Regions from separate parts of the Dietzia sp. MNB45 genome, predicted to be linked through region 2. Evidence: riboswitches for the same ligand, from Rfam matches in the RefSeq annotation. Region 2 holds a riboswitch; each other region holds the start of a gene.
The links. A riboswitch is a leader RNA that binds a small molecule or an ion and turns the genes downstream of it on or off. The one in region 2 is predicted to bind cobalamin.
Positions count from the first base shown of each region.

Region 1: it holds a riboswitch for cobalamin, as region 2 does, so the genes downstream of both, cobN (cobaltochelatase subunit CobN) here and AB5G72_RS16855 (ABC transporter substrate-binding protein) in region 2, are expected to answer to the same signal.
Region 3: it holds a riboswitch for cobalamin, as region 2 does, so the genes downstream of both, AB5G72_RS06380 (VWA domain-containing protein) here and AB5G72_RS16855 (ABC transporter substrate-binding protein) in region 2, are expected to answer to the same signal.

Region 1 is NZ_CP163397.1:1,341,698-1,346,628, reverse strand. It holds gene cobN (cobaltochelatase subunit CobN) at 1-2,597, opposite strand, end outside; cobalamin riboswitch at 2,670-2,862, opposite strand; gene AB5G72_RS06570 (M23 family metallopeptidase) at 2,958-4,283, opposite strand; gene AB5G72_RS06565 (nitrite reductase) at 4,376-4,931, shown strand, end outside.
Region 2 is NZ_CP163397.1:3,506,684-3,511,614, forward strand. It holds gene AB5G72_RS16840 (cytochrome P450) at 1-441, shown strand, start outside; gene AB5G72_RS16845 (long-chain fatty acid--CoA ligase) at 753-2,387, opposite strand; gene AB5G72_RS16850 (carboxymuconolactone decarboxylase family protein) at 2,472-2,885, opposite strand; cobalamin riboswitch at 3,026-3,164, shown strand; gene AB5G72_RS16855 (ABC transporter substrate-binding protein) at 3,254-4,201, shown strand; gene AB5G72_RS16860 (FecCD family ABC transporter permease) at 4,198-4,931, shown strand, end outside.
Region 3 is NZ_CP163397.1:1,303,368-1,308,298, forward strand. It holds gene AB5G72_RS06380 (VWA domain-containing protein) at 1-1,979, opposite strand, end outside; cobalamin riboswitch at 2,002-2,185, opposite strand; gene cbiE (precorrin-6y C5,15-methyltransferase (decarboxylating) subunit CbiE) at 2,261-3,505, shown strand; gene AB5G72_RS06390 (cobalt-precorrin-4/precorrin-4 C(11)-methyltransferase) at 3,502-4,260, shown strand; gene AB5G72_RS06395 (cadmium resistance transporter) at 4,617-4,931, opposite strand, start outside.

The DNA of each region.
Region 1 (4,931 bases), 1.6 Mb from region 2:
TCCAGCAGCGAGTCCGCCATGGCCTGACCGGTCTCCCACGCCAGCCGCGACGGGACGGCGCGCGGGTCCACCGTGTAGAAGTTCCGGCCCGTGGGCAGCACATTGACCAGGCCCCGAAGGGGGGATCCCGAGGGCCCGGCTGGGATGAACCCGCCGTCCAGGGCGTGCATGACGGCGTCCAGCTCGTCGACAGTGGCGGCCAGGCGCGGCACCACCTCACGGGCGGCGAACTCGAGCACCTGCGCGACCTCGTCGTCGTTGTCGCCGTCGTCGTTGTCGTCGTCGTTGTCGTCGTCGCCCTCGGACGCGCCGTCGCCCGCCCCACCCGCGGTGAGGCCCGCGGCGGCGAGGACGTCGGGCACCGCGGCGACGTCCCACTCCCGCGCGTCCATCCCCTCGACCAGCGCCTTGGCGAGCGCCTCGACCCGGTCGACCTCCTCGGTCGGCGCGCCCTCGGCCAGCCCGAGTGCGCGACGCAGGCCCGGAACCGCCCCGGACTCGCCGCCCCACACCTGCGAGGCCCGCAGGATCGCCAGCACCAGGTTGACGCGCGCCTCGCCCGCGGGCGCCTGGCCAAGGACGTGCAGGCCGTCGCGGATCTGGACGTCCTTGATCTCGCACAGCCAGCCGTCGACGTGGAGGAGGAAGTCGTCGAACTCCTCGTCGTCGGGCCGCTGCTCGAGGCCCAGGTCCTCGTGCATGTGCGCGGACTGCATGAGGGTCCAGATCTGCGCGCGAATGGCCGGGAGCTTGGCCGGGTCCATCGACGCGATGTTCCCGTACTCGTCGAGCAGCTGCTCCAGGCGGGCGATGTCTCCGTACGACTCCGCGCGGGCCATCGGCGGGACCAGGTGGTCGACGATCGTCGCGTGCGCACGGCGCTTGGCCTGCGCGCCCTCGCCGGGGTCGTTGACGAGGAACGGGTAGATCAGCGGCAGGTCGGCGATCGCCGCGTCGGTGGCACAGTCCGCCGAGAGCGCGGCGTTCTTGCCCGGCAGCCACTCCAGCGAGCCGTGCTTGCCGATGTGCACCAGCGCGTGCGCCCCGAAACCGCGGGCGAGCCAGCGGTAGGCGGCCAGGTAGTGGTGGGACGGCGCGAGCTCGGGGTCGTGATAGATGGCGACCGGGTTCTCGCCGAATCCGCGGGGCGGCTGGATCAACAGGACGACGTTGCCGGCCTGGATGGTGGCCAGGACGATCTCTCCGGCGTCGTTGACGAACAGCTCGCCCGGCGCGGGCCCCCACGCCTCGACCATCTCCGCGCGCAGCGTCTCGGGCAGGTCCGCGGTCCAGCGCAGGTAGTCGTCGGTGGAGATCCGCACGTGGCTGTCGGTGAGCTGGGCGCTGGTGAGCCACTCCTCGTCCTGCCCGCCCGCGGCGATGAGCGCGTGGATAAGGGCGTCGCCGGCGGCGGTGTCGTCGGCGTAGTCCCCGGCGGTGTCCAGGAACCGGGCGATGGGGCCGTCGTCCGGGCCCAGGTCGTAGCCCTCGTCGCGCATCCGGCGCAGCAGGCGGATGGTCGAGACCGGGGTGTCCAGGCCGACGGCGTTGCCGATGCGGGAGTGCTTGGTCGGATAGGCCGACAGGACCAGCGCGACCTTGCGGTCGGCGGGCGCCACATGGCGCAGCCGCGCGTGGGCCACGGCGATCCCGGCGACGCGCGCGCACCGCTCCGGATCGGCCACGTAGCGGGGCAGGCCGTCGGCGTCGATCTCCTTGAACGAGAACGGCGCGGTGATGATCCGGCCGTCGAACTCGGGGATCGCGATCTGGTTGGCGGAGTCCAGCGGGTTGACGCCGTCGTCTGAGGCAGCCCAGTCTTCCCGGCTCCACGTCAGGCACAGGCCCTGCAGGACGGGAATGTCCAGCGCGGCGATGCGCTCGACGTCCCACGTCTCGTCCTCGCCGCCCGCACTCACCGCACCGGGCGTGGTGCCGCCGGCGGCGAGGACCGTGACGACCAGCGCGTCCAGTGAGCCGAGCGCGTCGAACAGCTCGTCGGGGGCCGAGCGCAGGGAGCCGGCGAAGACCGGCACTCCCACCGCGCCAGCGGCGTCGATCGCGTCGGCCAGCGAGTGGGCGAATCCGGAGTTCCCGCTCACCTCGTGGGCGCGGTAGTAGAGCACGCCCACGCGGGGCAGGCCGGGGGCTTCCGTCGTGTCCGGCCGCGGCGGCATCCCCCACACCGGCACGCTGACCGGCGGCTCGAACCCGGCGCCGGTGAGCAGCACGGTGTCGGCCAGGAACGCGTGCAGCTGCGCGAGGTTGCCCGGGCCGCCCTCGGCGAGATAGCGGTGCGCCTCGGCCGCGGTGCCGATCGGGACCGTGGACAGCTCCATCAGGTCTGCGTCGGGGGTCTGCTCCCCACCCAGGACCACCACCGGGACGCCCGCGCCGAGCACGGCGGCGAACCCGGCCTCCCACGATCGCCGCGAGCCGAGGATGCGGACCACCACCAGGTCGGCGCCGTCGAGCAGTTCGGGCAGATTCGCCTCGACGTCGAGTCGGGACGGGTTGCCGAGCGACCAATCCGCGCGGGATTCCCGCGCGGAGAGCAGGTCCGTGTCGGAGGTGGACAACAGGGTGATGCGGGGCACGTCGTGCTGTGCCGAGGCGTCATCAGGGGACGCCGAACGCCGGTCGGGGCGCATGTTCTTCTCCAAACCCTCGTGGAACATGTCGCCGTGGCCGGTCTCCTGGCTTCCGCATCAATGCCGCGCGACCGACCTTCCCGGACCCGTGGATCCAGTGGTCTCCGCCCCGTGAGGGACGGACGAGGGGGCGCGACTCCGCGACTACAGTGGCGAGGGCCGCGCCGGCTTTTCCTCCGGCTTCCCGAACACCACGGCACGGGCGAGCCTATCCGGCGCACCCCGCCCGTGGCCGCCCGGCTGCCGCGCGAGGCCCAGGAGCGCCCCGACCGGCTGCCTCGCGTCAGCCGGGGACGGCCATCCCGGTCAGGGGAAGTCCACCACCGCGAGGTTGAGCGGCAGCTCGCCTCTCCGCGGCTCCGGCGAGAGGGTCGCCTCGTCGACGAAGGTGCCGGACAGGAAGTCGTCGGCGTCGGCGATCCGCTGCGGCGGGACCTGCCCGGCGTAGTCGAACCCCTTCAGCTCGTACGGCAGCGAGTCGGCCTCGAGCAGGCTCGGCCCGTCCATGAGCTGGAAGTGAAGGTGCGAGGCGTTGGCATTGCCGGTGTTCCCGAGCTTGCCGAGCACCTGGCCCTCGGTCACCGTGTCGCCGGGTTTCACCGTGACCGAGCCGGAGATCATGTGTGCGTACATCGCGTACACGCCGTCGCCGAGGTCGAGCACCACGTGGTTGCCGTCCACGTTCTCGACGGTGAGCTTCGAGGCCAGGTCCGGGTTGCTCGCGGGCAGGACCCCCGGCGCGTTGGCCTCCATACCGTCGAGGACCGAGACGACGGTGGCGTCGGCGACGGCGAGGATCTCGGCGCCGTAGTCCACGTAGCTCTCGTTGTGGTTCCTGTCGCCGGTGTAGAACTCGCCCTGGTCGTTGGTGCGCTTCCAGTCGATCGCGAAGCGCTGGCTGTTGTTGAGTTTGCCGTTGACCGACATCACCGAACTGCGGTGCGGGAAGCCCGGTTCGCAACATCCGTTGAGGGCCACCCAGTTCTCGCCCCGCACGGGCGGAGCGATGACCGGCACGGTGCGGGTGGAGAAGGCGACCGGCGTCGTGAGGTAGTCGATGGGCCCTGGCTCCCCGAACGCCGGCGAGGCGGCGCCGGTCCCGTAGAGGTGGTGCAGCACCGCGTCCGGGGCCTGGTCGAGCGAGTCGAGGGTGAAGTCGATGAACACGACCCGGCTCTCCTGCGGCGGGATCTGCGCGGTGTCGACGTACCCGGCGGGCAGGTCCCGTAGGCGGTTGCAGTCGCCGAAGACGCAGTCCGGGTCCACGAGAGCGGCGGCGGAGAAGCTGGCGATGACCTTGGTGGGATCGGCGCCGTCCACCACGTCGATCTTGTCCACGCTCGCCGGCACCTTGGTGGCGTTGGTGAGCTGCAGGTCGTAGGCCACGTGGTACTTGCCGTCGGTGCCCTTGAACGGCAGCGGCGGGCTCCCGATGGGGACCACGGTGATCGCGGTGAACGCGTCCGGGACGGTCACCCCAGCGACGGACCCGGCGGCCGGTGATGCCGTGGTGGTGGTGGCCGCTTCGGCGGCGGCGGGTTCGGTGGCGGCGTCCGACGAGCACCCGGCCGCGACCAGTGCGACTGCGGTGAGGGCGGAGGCGAGAAGGGTGGGTACGCGGCGAGGTGTCACGCTGGAGCTCCGTTTCTTCAGTTGTGAAGAAAAAACTTACCATCTGCCATCTGGGAAAAGTACACCCTCGATGGGCTGCCACAATGGCCGTCGTGAGCATCAGCGAACCCACCCGCCGGACCCGTGGCGACCTGTGCCCGGGCGTCCTGCGGCCGTGGCCGGCCTCCGACGGCGCCCTGGTCCGGCTGCGCGTGCCGGGCGGCCGCGTGTCGCCAGCGGCCCTGTCCGCCCTGCACGGGGTCGCCGTGAGATACGGCGACGACGACAACGTGCACGTCACGACACGCGCGAACCTGCAACTGCGGGCTCTGCCGATCGGTCCGGACGGGCAGCTGCCCGGCGAGGTGGTGGCGGCGATCGCGGAGACGGGCCTGCTCCCCGCGCCCGGGCACGAGCTGGTGCGCAACGTCCTCGTCTCGCCGCTGACGGGCCTGGGCGAGTCGTTCGGCGGGCAGGCCCGGGGCCGCGCGGACCTGCGGCCGGTGACCGAGGCGCTGGACGCCGGGCTGCTGGCCGATCCCGCGCTCGGCGGCTTGCCGGGCCGGTTCTTGTTCGTCCTGGACGACGGCCGCGGGGACCTGCTCGAGCGCTCCTGCGATCTGGGCCTGGTCGCCTTGGATGCCGACATCGCGCAGCTGCGGGTGGGTG
Region 2 (4,931 bases):
CTGGGGTTGGTGATGAAGGAGTCGCTGCGCCTGCACCCACCGGTGCCGGTGATGGCGCGCAAGACGGTCAAGGACACCGAGATCTTGGGCGTGGAGATCCCGGCCGGACGACTCACCTCGATCATGCCGTTGTACTCGCACCACATGCCCGAGTACTGGACGGACCCGGAGATCTTCGACCCCGAACGCTTCTCCGACGAGCGGCGGGAGGACAAGTCGCACCGCTTCGCGTGGGAGCCGTTCGGCGGCGGGGTGCACAAGTGCCTCGGCATGATCTTCGCCAACCTCGAGTCCAAGCTGGTGCTCAGCGCGCTGCTACGCCATTTCGAGTGGTCGGTCCCGCTGGACTACGTCCCGCCCATGAAGAACGACTCGCTGCCCTACCCCGGGGACGGACTGCCCGTCTCGCTCCGGCCGCTGGCACGCGTCGCCGCGAACTGACCCGCCGCCCGCCCCGGCCTCCGCCGTCCAGAGGATTTCGCCTGTATCGCCCGAGTGGGTCTGAGCGAAATCCTCTGCTCGGCGATGATGCCGCGGCGGCGGGGGGCGGGACGGCCAGCGTGTCGGCCGGCGGGACGGCCAGCGTGGCAGCGGCCAGCGGGACGGCCAGCGTGGCGGCCGGCGTGGCGGCCGGCGGGACGGTTGGCACCGAGCAGCCAGTAGCGCAGAAGCAGGGCCCGGGGGCGGTCATACCGCAATCCCGGGCCCTCCGCTGGCCGACGACGCGTTCCCGCGTTCGACCTTCCGCCTGCCTAGTTCTCCAGGGCGTTGACCACGGTGAGGTCGCCGTCGGAATGCGAGACGCGGATGCGCTTCTTGTCGAGCTTGCCGACCGAGGTCTTGGGGATCTCGTCGACGAACGCGAACTTCTCCGGCACCTGCCACTTGGCCATCCGCTCGGCCAGGTGATCGCGCAACTCCTCGACGCTCGGGTCGGGCACACCGTCCCTGACCACGATCGTGGCCAGCGGCCGCTCGTCCCACTTGGGATCCGGGATGCCGATTACCGCGGCCTCGGCGACGGACGGGTGCTCGAGCAGGTAGTTCTCGACCTCGACCGAGGAGATCCACTCGCCACCGGACTTGATGATGTCCTTGGCGCGGTCGGTGAGCTGGAGGAAGCCCTCCGGCTTGATGTAGCCCACGTCGCCGGTGCGCAGCCAGCCGTCGTCGAACTGATCCGAGTCGTCCACCTTGTAGTAGCTCCCGGTGATCCACGGTCCACGGACCTGCAGCTCGCCGACGGACTCCCCGTCCCAGGGCAGCTCCGTGCCGGCATCGTCAACGATCCGGGCCTCGACGCCGGCGAGCAGCCGCCCCTGGGTGAGACGCAGCTTGAACTGCTCGTCCTCCGGCAGGGACGCCTTCGGCCGGGACAGCGTGCCGATGGGCGAGGTCTCGGTCATGCCCCACGCATGGGTGATATTGATCCCGTACTTGTCCCGGAACTTGCGGATCAGTTCCGCCGGGCAGGAGCTGCCGCCCACGACGACGGAGCGGAAGCTCGACATGTCGATGGGATGGTCGACCGAGTACGCGTCGACCGCCATCCAGATGGTGGGCACGGCGGCCGCGAGGGTCGGGCGCTCACTGGCGATCATCGCCGCGAGCGGCTCCGGCTGCAGGAAACGCTCCGGCATGAGCAACGACGCCCCCACCATGAACGCGGCGTACGGCAGGCCCCACGACATGGCGTGGAACATCGGCACGATCGCCAGCACGTTGTCGTCGACCGAGATATCCATGCCGTCCGACATGCACACCTGCATCGAGTGCAGGTAAATCGAGCGATGCGAGTAGACGACGCCCTTCGGGTCGCCCGTGGTGCCCGAGGTGTAACACATCGCGGCGCCGTCGTTCTCGTCCACCTCCGGCCACTCGAACTCCGTGGGCTGCGCGGCGAGAAGCTCCTCGTAGTCATGCACCCGGATCCCCTCGGGGGCCTCCAGGTTCGCGGCGCCCCCACCGGTGACGAGGACGTGCTCGACCGTTGAGAACCGCGGCAGCAACGGCTGCAGCAGCGGGATCAGGGTCGGGTCGACGATGATGACCTTGTCCTCGGCGTGATTGGCCACGAACTCGAGCTGATCCGGGAACAGGCGGATGTTCAGGGGGTGCAGCACCGCGCCCATCGACGGGATCGCCAGGTACGCCTCCATATGCTCGGAATTGTTCCACTGGAACGTCGCGACCCGCTGGTCACCGTCAACCCCGAGGGAGCGCAGCGCATGGGCCAACTGAGCGGCGCGCTTGCCCAAGTCCCCGAAGGAGATCTTCCGTGGGCCCTGATCGGTCCAGGTGGTGATGACCGCATCGGAGTGGACGGTCGAGCCGAACTGCAGGATCGTGCTGATTTTCAGCTGCTCCGGCATCATCGTGCTGCGCATGGGGGCTCCTTGATCGAGGGGTGGCGTCTGTCACTCTGGGGACGAGACTACCTGCCGTCCACGACCTCCCCAGCCGATGTGCGACTACCCGTCGAGGTCGTCGAAGACGGCCTGGACGGTCCTCATCGCCGAGAGGGCCGCCGGCGCACCGCAGTACCCCGACGCGTGGATGACCGCCTCGGTGATCTCCTCGCGGGTCAACCCGTTGGTCAGCCCGCCGCGCACGTGCCCCGCCAGCTCGGCGTCCGCACGCAGTGCCACGAGCATCCCGATGTTGAGCAGGCTGCGGTCCCGGCGGCCCAGCCCGGGCCGGTTCCAGATGTTGCCCCACACGTTCTCGGTGACCACGTGCTGGATCGCCTCCGACGCCGTCCCGGCAGCCCGGTCCATGGCCCGGTCGACGAAGGCGTCGCTCATCACGTCGCGCCTGGTCGCGAAACCCTGCTCGCGCAGATCCGCGGCCGAAGGCCCCTCGCCTGCAGAACTCGTCGTCGTCATCTCCACGGTCCTCTCCCACTGCCGACAGATCTTGTGTCCATCCTCCTCGGACGAACGCCACCGCCTCCGCGCGCCCTCGGCCCACCTCGGACAGGGGCGGCGCCGGAGGCACGCAGATGGGCGGACGCGGCGGCGGGTGGGATACCCTCGACGGGTCCGGCCACCAGCGTCGGACCCCGCGGCAACTCGGCGGAAGTCGGTGCGAATCCGACGCTGTCCCGCAACTGTGATCCCGTCTCAGGACGGGCGAGCCAGGTCGGCCGGTTCCGCGGCAGCCGTACGTACTGACCTCGGACGAAGGACGGTCGCGTGCAGCGGCCCAGGCCGCGGCCCGAGCTGTTTTCGTCCTCCGAATCACGGAGGATGCCATGCACCATCCACGAGCCCGCCGGGCCCGAGCCCGCTCACTGCTGCTCGCCCCCCTGGCCGCCCTGGCGCTGGTCGCCACCGCGTGCAGCGGCACCGGCGGCGACGAGCCGGCCCCGGCCGACCAGACCTCCGCCGCGGCCGACGAGCCGCAGGCGATCGTCTCGCTGGCCCCCACCACCACCGAGATGCTCTACGCCGTCGGCGCCGGGGACAGCGTCGTGGCGGTCGACGAGCGGTCCGACTTCCCCACCGACGCCCCGGTCACCGACCTGTCCGGGTACACGCCCAACCTCGAGGCGATCCTGGCGTACGCGCCGGACCTCGTCGTGCTCACCGACGACACCGGGGACATCGTGGCCGGCCTCGAACGCTCCGGCGTCGAGGTGCTGCAGCTGCCCGCCGCGCAGACCCTCGACGACACCTACACCCAGCTCGAGCAGGTCGGGGCGGCCACCGGGCACATCGGCGAGGCCGCCGAACTCGTGTCGCGGATGCGTGGCGAGATCGACGAGATCGTCGCCTCGGTGCCGGAGCGCGAGACGCCGCTGACGTACTTCCACGAGCTCGACGACACCTACTACACCGTCACCGACGACACCTACGTCGGCGAGATCTACTCCCTGCTGGGCCTGACCTCGATCGCCACCGGCGACGATCCCTACCCGCAGCTGTCCGAGGAACTCATCCTCGAGGCCGACCCGGACCTGGTGTTTCTCGCCGACGGCCAGTGCTGCGGTGTCACCCCGGAAGTCGTGGCCGAGCGGCCGGGCTGGGACGGACTCACCGCCGTGCGCGAGGGGCGCGTCCACGTGGTCGACGAGGACCTGTCCAGCCGGTGGGGCCCGCGGGTGGTCGACTTCATGCGCGAGGTCGCCGCGATCGTCACCGCGGTGCCCGAGGCCGCGCCGGAGACCGCGGGGAGCCCCGCGAACCAGCCCGCCTCGTGACCCGCCCGTCGCCCCGCCACGCCCTCGTGCTGGGCGGGGCGACGCTGTTGCTGGCCGCGGCGGTCCTGCTCGGCACCCTCATCGGCCCGGCCGGCCTCACCCCGGGCGGCGTGGTGCTCGAGCTGGTGGGCCGGCTGCCGCTGGTCGACATCGACTCCGGGTTCACCGAGCGACAGCAGGTCATCCTCTGGGAGATCCGCATCCCCCGCGTGGTGCTGGGCGCGATCGTCGGCGCGATGCTCGCGATCGCCGGGGCCACCTACCAGGGCGTGTTCCGCAACCCGCTCGCCGACCCGTACCTGCTGGGGGTGTCCAGCGGGGCGGGGCTGGGCGCCACCCTGGCGATCGTCGCGGGCGGCGCGATGGGCTCGGCGATGGTGCCGCCCGCCGCGTTCGCCGGCGGCATGATCGCGGTGCTGGCCACCTACACGCTGGGCCGCAGTGTCGGCGGCGGACGCAGCGAGGTGGTCATCATCCTCGCCGGCGTCGCCGTGGCGGCGTTCGCCAGCGCCATCCAGACGTTCTTCATGCAGCGCCACGACGAGACCCTGCGGCAGGTGTACTCGTGGATGCTCGGCCGCCTCACGACCAGCGGCTGGACCGACGTGCAGACCGTGCTGCCGTACGTGCTCGTGGCGGTGGCCGTGATCGCCCTGTTCCGGCGCACCCTCGACGTGATGGCGGTCGGGGACGCCGAGGCCGCGACGCTCGGGATCGCCCCGGCGCGGGT
Region 3 (4,931 bases), 1.6 Mb from region 2:
CCGTGGGTGGCGCGGCCGTCGGTGACGACGACGAGGAGGGCCCGCCGCCGCGGATCGCGGACGCCTTCGATGCGCAGGACCTCGGCGGCGGTGAGCAGTCCCTCGGCCAGTGGGGTCCGGCCGCCCGCCGGGAGTTCCGCGAGGCGGGTGGCCGCGATGTCGACCGACGAGGTGGGCGGCAGGGTCACGTGGGCCGCGGACCCGCGGAAGGTCACCAGTCCCACCTTGTCGCGGCGGCGGTAGGCGTCCAGCAGTAGGGAGAGGATCGCGGTCTTGACCTGCTCCATCCGGGTGCGGGCGGCCATAGAGCCGGAGGCGTCCACGCAGAACAGCACGAGGTTGGACTCGCGGCCCTCGCGCACCGCCGAGCGCAGGTCCTCGGCGGCCAGCCGGAGTCGACCGCCGTTGCGGCCGGCCTCGCGACCCCGGGCGGACTGCTGCGGCGCGGCGGAGCGGATCGTGGCGGGCAGGTGCAGGTCGGCCCCGGTGAACGCGCCCGCGCCGATGCGGCGGCCAGTGCTGGTGATGGCCCTCGACCGGCGGCCGGCCGCGCCCTGGCCGGTACCGGCGACGGCGAGCAGGCGGGTGCGGTACGGCGCCGCGGCCGCGTTGACTGTGCCCGGCTCGGGCGGGATGGGCCCGGGTGCGTCGGACCGCGAGCCGTCGCCGGGGGTGTCCTCCGCGGCGTGTCCGCCGGGCAGCTCGTCGGCTCGGCTGTCGGCGTCGTCGTCCGAGTGGCCGTCCGCCTGGTCGGTGCCCGCGGTGCCGGAGGCGTCGGCAGCGTCGGGGCTGTCCTCGGTCTGCTCGGTCTGCTCGGGTGCGTGCTCGTGCCCGGCGTCCTCGGCCGAGGCCCGCGCCGGGGCGGACTCGGCATCCGAGGTGTCTGCCGACGCGGACTCGTCTGCGGACTCCGACTGTTCGGCGTCCTCGGCCGGCGCGGTCTCGTCCCGGGGGTCGGGATCGGGCTCGTCGTCGTCGCCCAGGAGCCGTTCCAACAGGTCCTCGTCGAGGCCCGGCGCATCGAACGGGGCACGACGGCGGCGGTGGGGCAGCGCCATGCGCGCGGCGACGCGGATGTCCTCGCGGGTGATCCGGGTCCGGCCCTGCCATGCGGCATGGGCGGCGGCGGTGCGGGCGGTGACGATGTCGGCGCGCATGCCGTCCACGTCGAAGCCCGCACACACCCGGGCGATGGTGGACAGCGCCCAGGGGGTCAGTCTCACCCGGTCGAGTACGCGCCGCGCGGCGGCGATCCGCTCGCGCACTGCGGCCTCGTCGGCGGCGTGGGCGGCGACGAATCCCGCCGGGTCGGCCTCGAACGCGATCCGGCGGCGCACCACCTCGGCGCGCGGCTCCGGGTCCCGGGGCGCGGCCACCTCCACGGTGAGGCCGAAGCGGTCCAGGAGCTGGGGCCGGAGCTCACCCTCCTCGGGGTTCATGGTGCCGATCAGCACGAAGCGCGCGGCGTGCTCCACCGAGATGCCGTCGCGCTCCACGGTCACCCGGCCCATCGCGGCGGCGTCGAGCAGAAGGTCCACCACGTGGTCGTGGAGCAGGTTGACCTCGTCCACGTAGAGCAGTCCGCGGTGTGCGCGGGCGAGTAGGCCCGGTTGGAACACGGTCACGCCATCGGCGAGCGCACTCTCCAGGTGTAGTGATCCGGTGATGCGGTCCTCGGACACCCCGATCGGCAGCTCGACCAGGCGGACCGGCCGCCGCTCGGTGGGCGCGTCGTGGGGGATACGCCCGTCCGGGGTCTCGGAACCGCGGTCGTCAGGTGCGGAGGAGAAGCGGTCGCCGGTGACGACCTCGACCTCCGGCAGGATCCCGGTGAGGGCGCGGACCATCGTGGACTTGGCCGTGCCCTTCTCGCCGCGGATCAGCACGCCGCCGACCGCCGGGGACACCGCGGTCAGGGTCAGGGCCAGCGCCATGTCGTCGGAACCGACGACAGCGCTGAAGGGGTAGTGCAGTGGCATGGGGGCTCCCGCTCTCGTCTGCCAGGCTGGTCAGCGCGAGGCCGGTCTCCGGACTTCCCGGCTCATCTCGGATGTGCGCGCGGGGCGCGATCGCCTGAGAGGCCGGGTTACCGTAGCGGGCCCTGTGCCGGATTCTCACCGGCTTCCCTGATTCTCCCCTCCGCCCGCTCTCGCGGTCGTGGGGCACCTCGTGCTGTGGGGTCTGTTCGGTTGTGTGGTGCCGAGGCTAGCCCAACGGCCTGTCCCGGGGCGCCTCAGGTGTCGCGGTAGGGTTCCGCGTCATGAATGCACGGGTGGTGGTCGTCGGCATCGGCGGCGACGGGTGGGCGGGGCTCGACGAGGCCCGCCGTCGCGCCATCATGGGCGCCGATGTGGTGCTCGGCGGCGAGCGTCATCTGGCGATGATTCCGGGCGAGGTGACGGCCGAACGCGTGCCGTGGCCGCGGCCGCTGCGGGACGGGTTGCCGGAGCTGCTCCAGCGGTGGGTCGGGCGGTCGATCGTGGCCCTGGCCTCGGGCGATCCGCTGGTCGCCGGGATCGGCACCACCCTGATCGAGCTGCTCGGCGCGGACGCGGTGGAGGTGCTCCCGGCGGTGTCCTCGGTCGCGCTGGCCCGCGCCAGGATGCGGTGGCCGGCCGAGTCCGTGGCGGTGCTGCGCGACCACCGCGCGCTGCCCCGTGAGCTGGCGCCGGGGCGGCGGGTGCTGGTGCTCTCGGCGGATCGGAACACGCCGGGAGAGGTCGCCGCGACGCTCCGGGGCGCCGGATACGGGGGGAGCGAGATGACCGTGCTCGCCGATCTGGGGAGTCCGACCGAGGCCCGGTTTTCCCGCGCGGCGCGCGACTGGGCTGTCGATCACGAGGCCCCCGCCCTGCACGTCCTGGCGGTTGAGTGCGTGGCCGACGCGTCCGCCCGACCGCTCGGACTGGTGCCGGGCCTGCCCGACGACGCCTTCGAGAACGACGGCCAGCTCACCCGCCGCGACCTGCGGGCTTCCGCCCTGTCGCGGCTCGCACCGATGGCCGGTGATTTGCTGTGGGACGTGGGCGCCGGCGCCGGGTCGGTGGGCATCGAGTGGATGCGCGCCCACCCGTCATGTCGGGCGATCGCGGTGGAGGCCGATCCCGAGCGGGCGGCGCGTGTCGCGCGCAACGCCGTGCGGCTGGGGGTGCCGTCGTTGGAGGTCGTCCACGGACGGGCGCCCCAGGCTCTGGACGGTCTGCCGCGGCCGGACGCGGTGTTCATCGGTGGAGGCGGCACTGCTCCTGGCCTGCTGAGACAGTGCTGGGACGCACTTCGTCCCGGCGGACGGCTGGTCGCGCATGCGGTGACTCTGGAGACCGAGCGCGTGGTGGTCGACGCCCGCGCCGAGTTCGGCGGGGAGCTGACCAGGATCCAGGTCGAGCACGCGGACTCGATCGGCCGGTTCGCCGGCTGGGCCCCCGCCCGTGCGGTGGTGCAGTGGGCGGCCGTGAAGCCATTCGTCGCTGCGGCTGATACTTCGGAAACAGGGGAGAGCTCGTGACCGTTCACTTCGTAGGAGCCGGCCCCGGCGCCGCTGATCTGCTGACGCTGCGCGCGGCTGCGTCCCTGCGCGAGGCCGACGTCTGCCTGTACGCGGGGACGTACCTCGACGACGGTGTGCTCGACCACTGCCGACCCGAGGCCCGGCTGGTGGACACCCAGCATCTGGACCTCGACGGGATCATCGGCGAGATCGTCGCCGCTCACGCCGATGGGCTCGAGGTGGTTCGGCTGTGTTCGGGTGACCCGTCGCTGTACTCGGCTCTCGCCGAGCAAACTCGCCGGCTCGACTCGGCTGGCGTGCCGTGGGACGTCGTTCCTGGTGTTCCGGCCTATGCGGCGGCCGCCGCCGAGCTGGGGGTGGAGCTCACGGTTCCCGAGGTGGTGCAGTCGGTGGTGCTCACCCGCGTTCAGGCTCGGTCGACGGCGATGCCGTCGACGGAGTCACTGGAGAACTTCGCCGCCACCGGCGCCACGCTGGTGCTGCACCTGGCGATCACCCGGATCCGTGAGCTGGCCGAGCGTCTGGTGCCCACGCACGGTGCCGACTGCCCGGTGGCGGTGGTGGCCAACGCGAGCCGCTCGCACCGCGTGGAGCTGCGCGGCACTCTCGCTGACATCGCGGCAGCGGTGGAGGCGGCTGGCCTGCGCCAGGCAGCGGTGATCCTCGTGGGACCGGCGCTGGTGCGGCCGGGCGAAGCGGAATCGTGGTTGTACGCGTCGAGCCCGGAGCGAGAGTCGAAGCGGCGGGGCTGAACGGATAGGCCGAAGGCAGCGGGCAACAGACAGTGTCCTCCGGCCGCCAGGAAGCCCGAACCGACGCAACGGTATCGGCGAAGGGCCGCGTGGCTCGCCAGGAACGCCAGCTGCGAGACCCGTGAGGATCGGAGAGGCTTCAGCTGCGCTCGCCAGCATCGAGGCGTAGTCACGTCCCCTGTGGGGTACACCCTTACGACACGGTCGAGGATTGGGCATTGATGTGGACTTGATCGCTTTGTGGCGGTCTTCTGTGGTTACTTCTTGGCGGCGACGTACCAATCGGGCGTTCTGGCCGGAAGAATTAGAGCGAGTCGGCGGCTCACGGGTGCGTGGTGGGGTTTGCGTCGGTTCTGTCAGAGTCCGAATGCTCCGCCGCTGATCAGGATGAAGGCGCCCAGGCCGATCAGGACAGTCGGGAACAGGATATGTTCCCAGCGCTCTAGTGCTTCGGCGATCGGTCGGCGGGTGGCGACGAACTTGGCCAGGCCCACCAGTCCCGCCACCAGCACCAGGAACACGATGCAGTAGGCAACTACGGCTCCCGTGCCCACGTTGAGAAAGACGGGGACGTAGACGCCGATGTTGTCGCCGCCGTTGGCGAACGTTACGCCGGCCACGGTCCACACGGCGACGTTCTTGCCCTCGATCTTTGCGTCGTCGTCGTCATC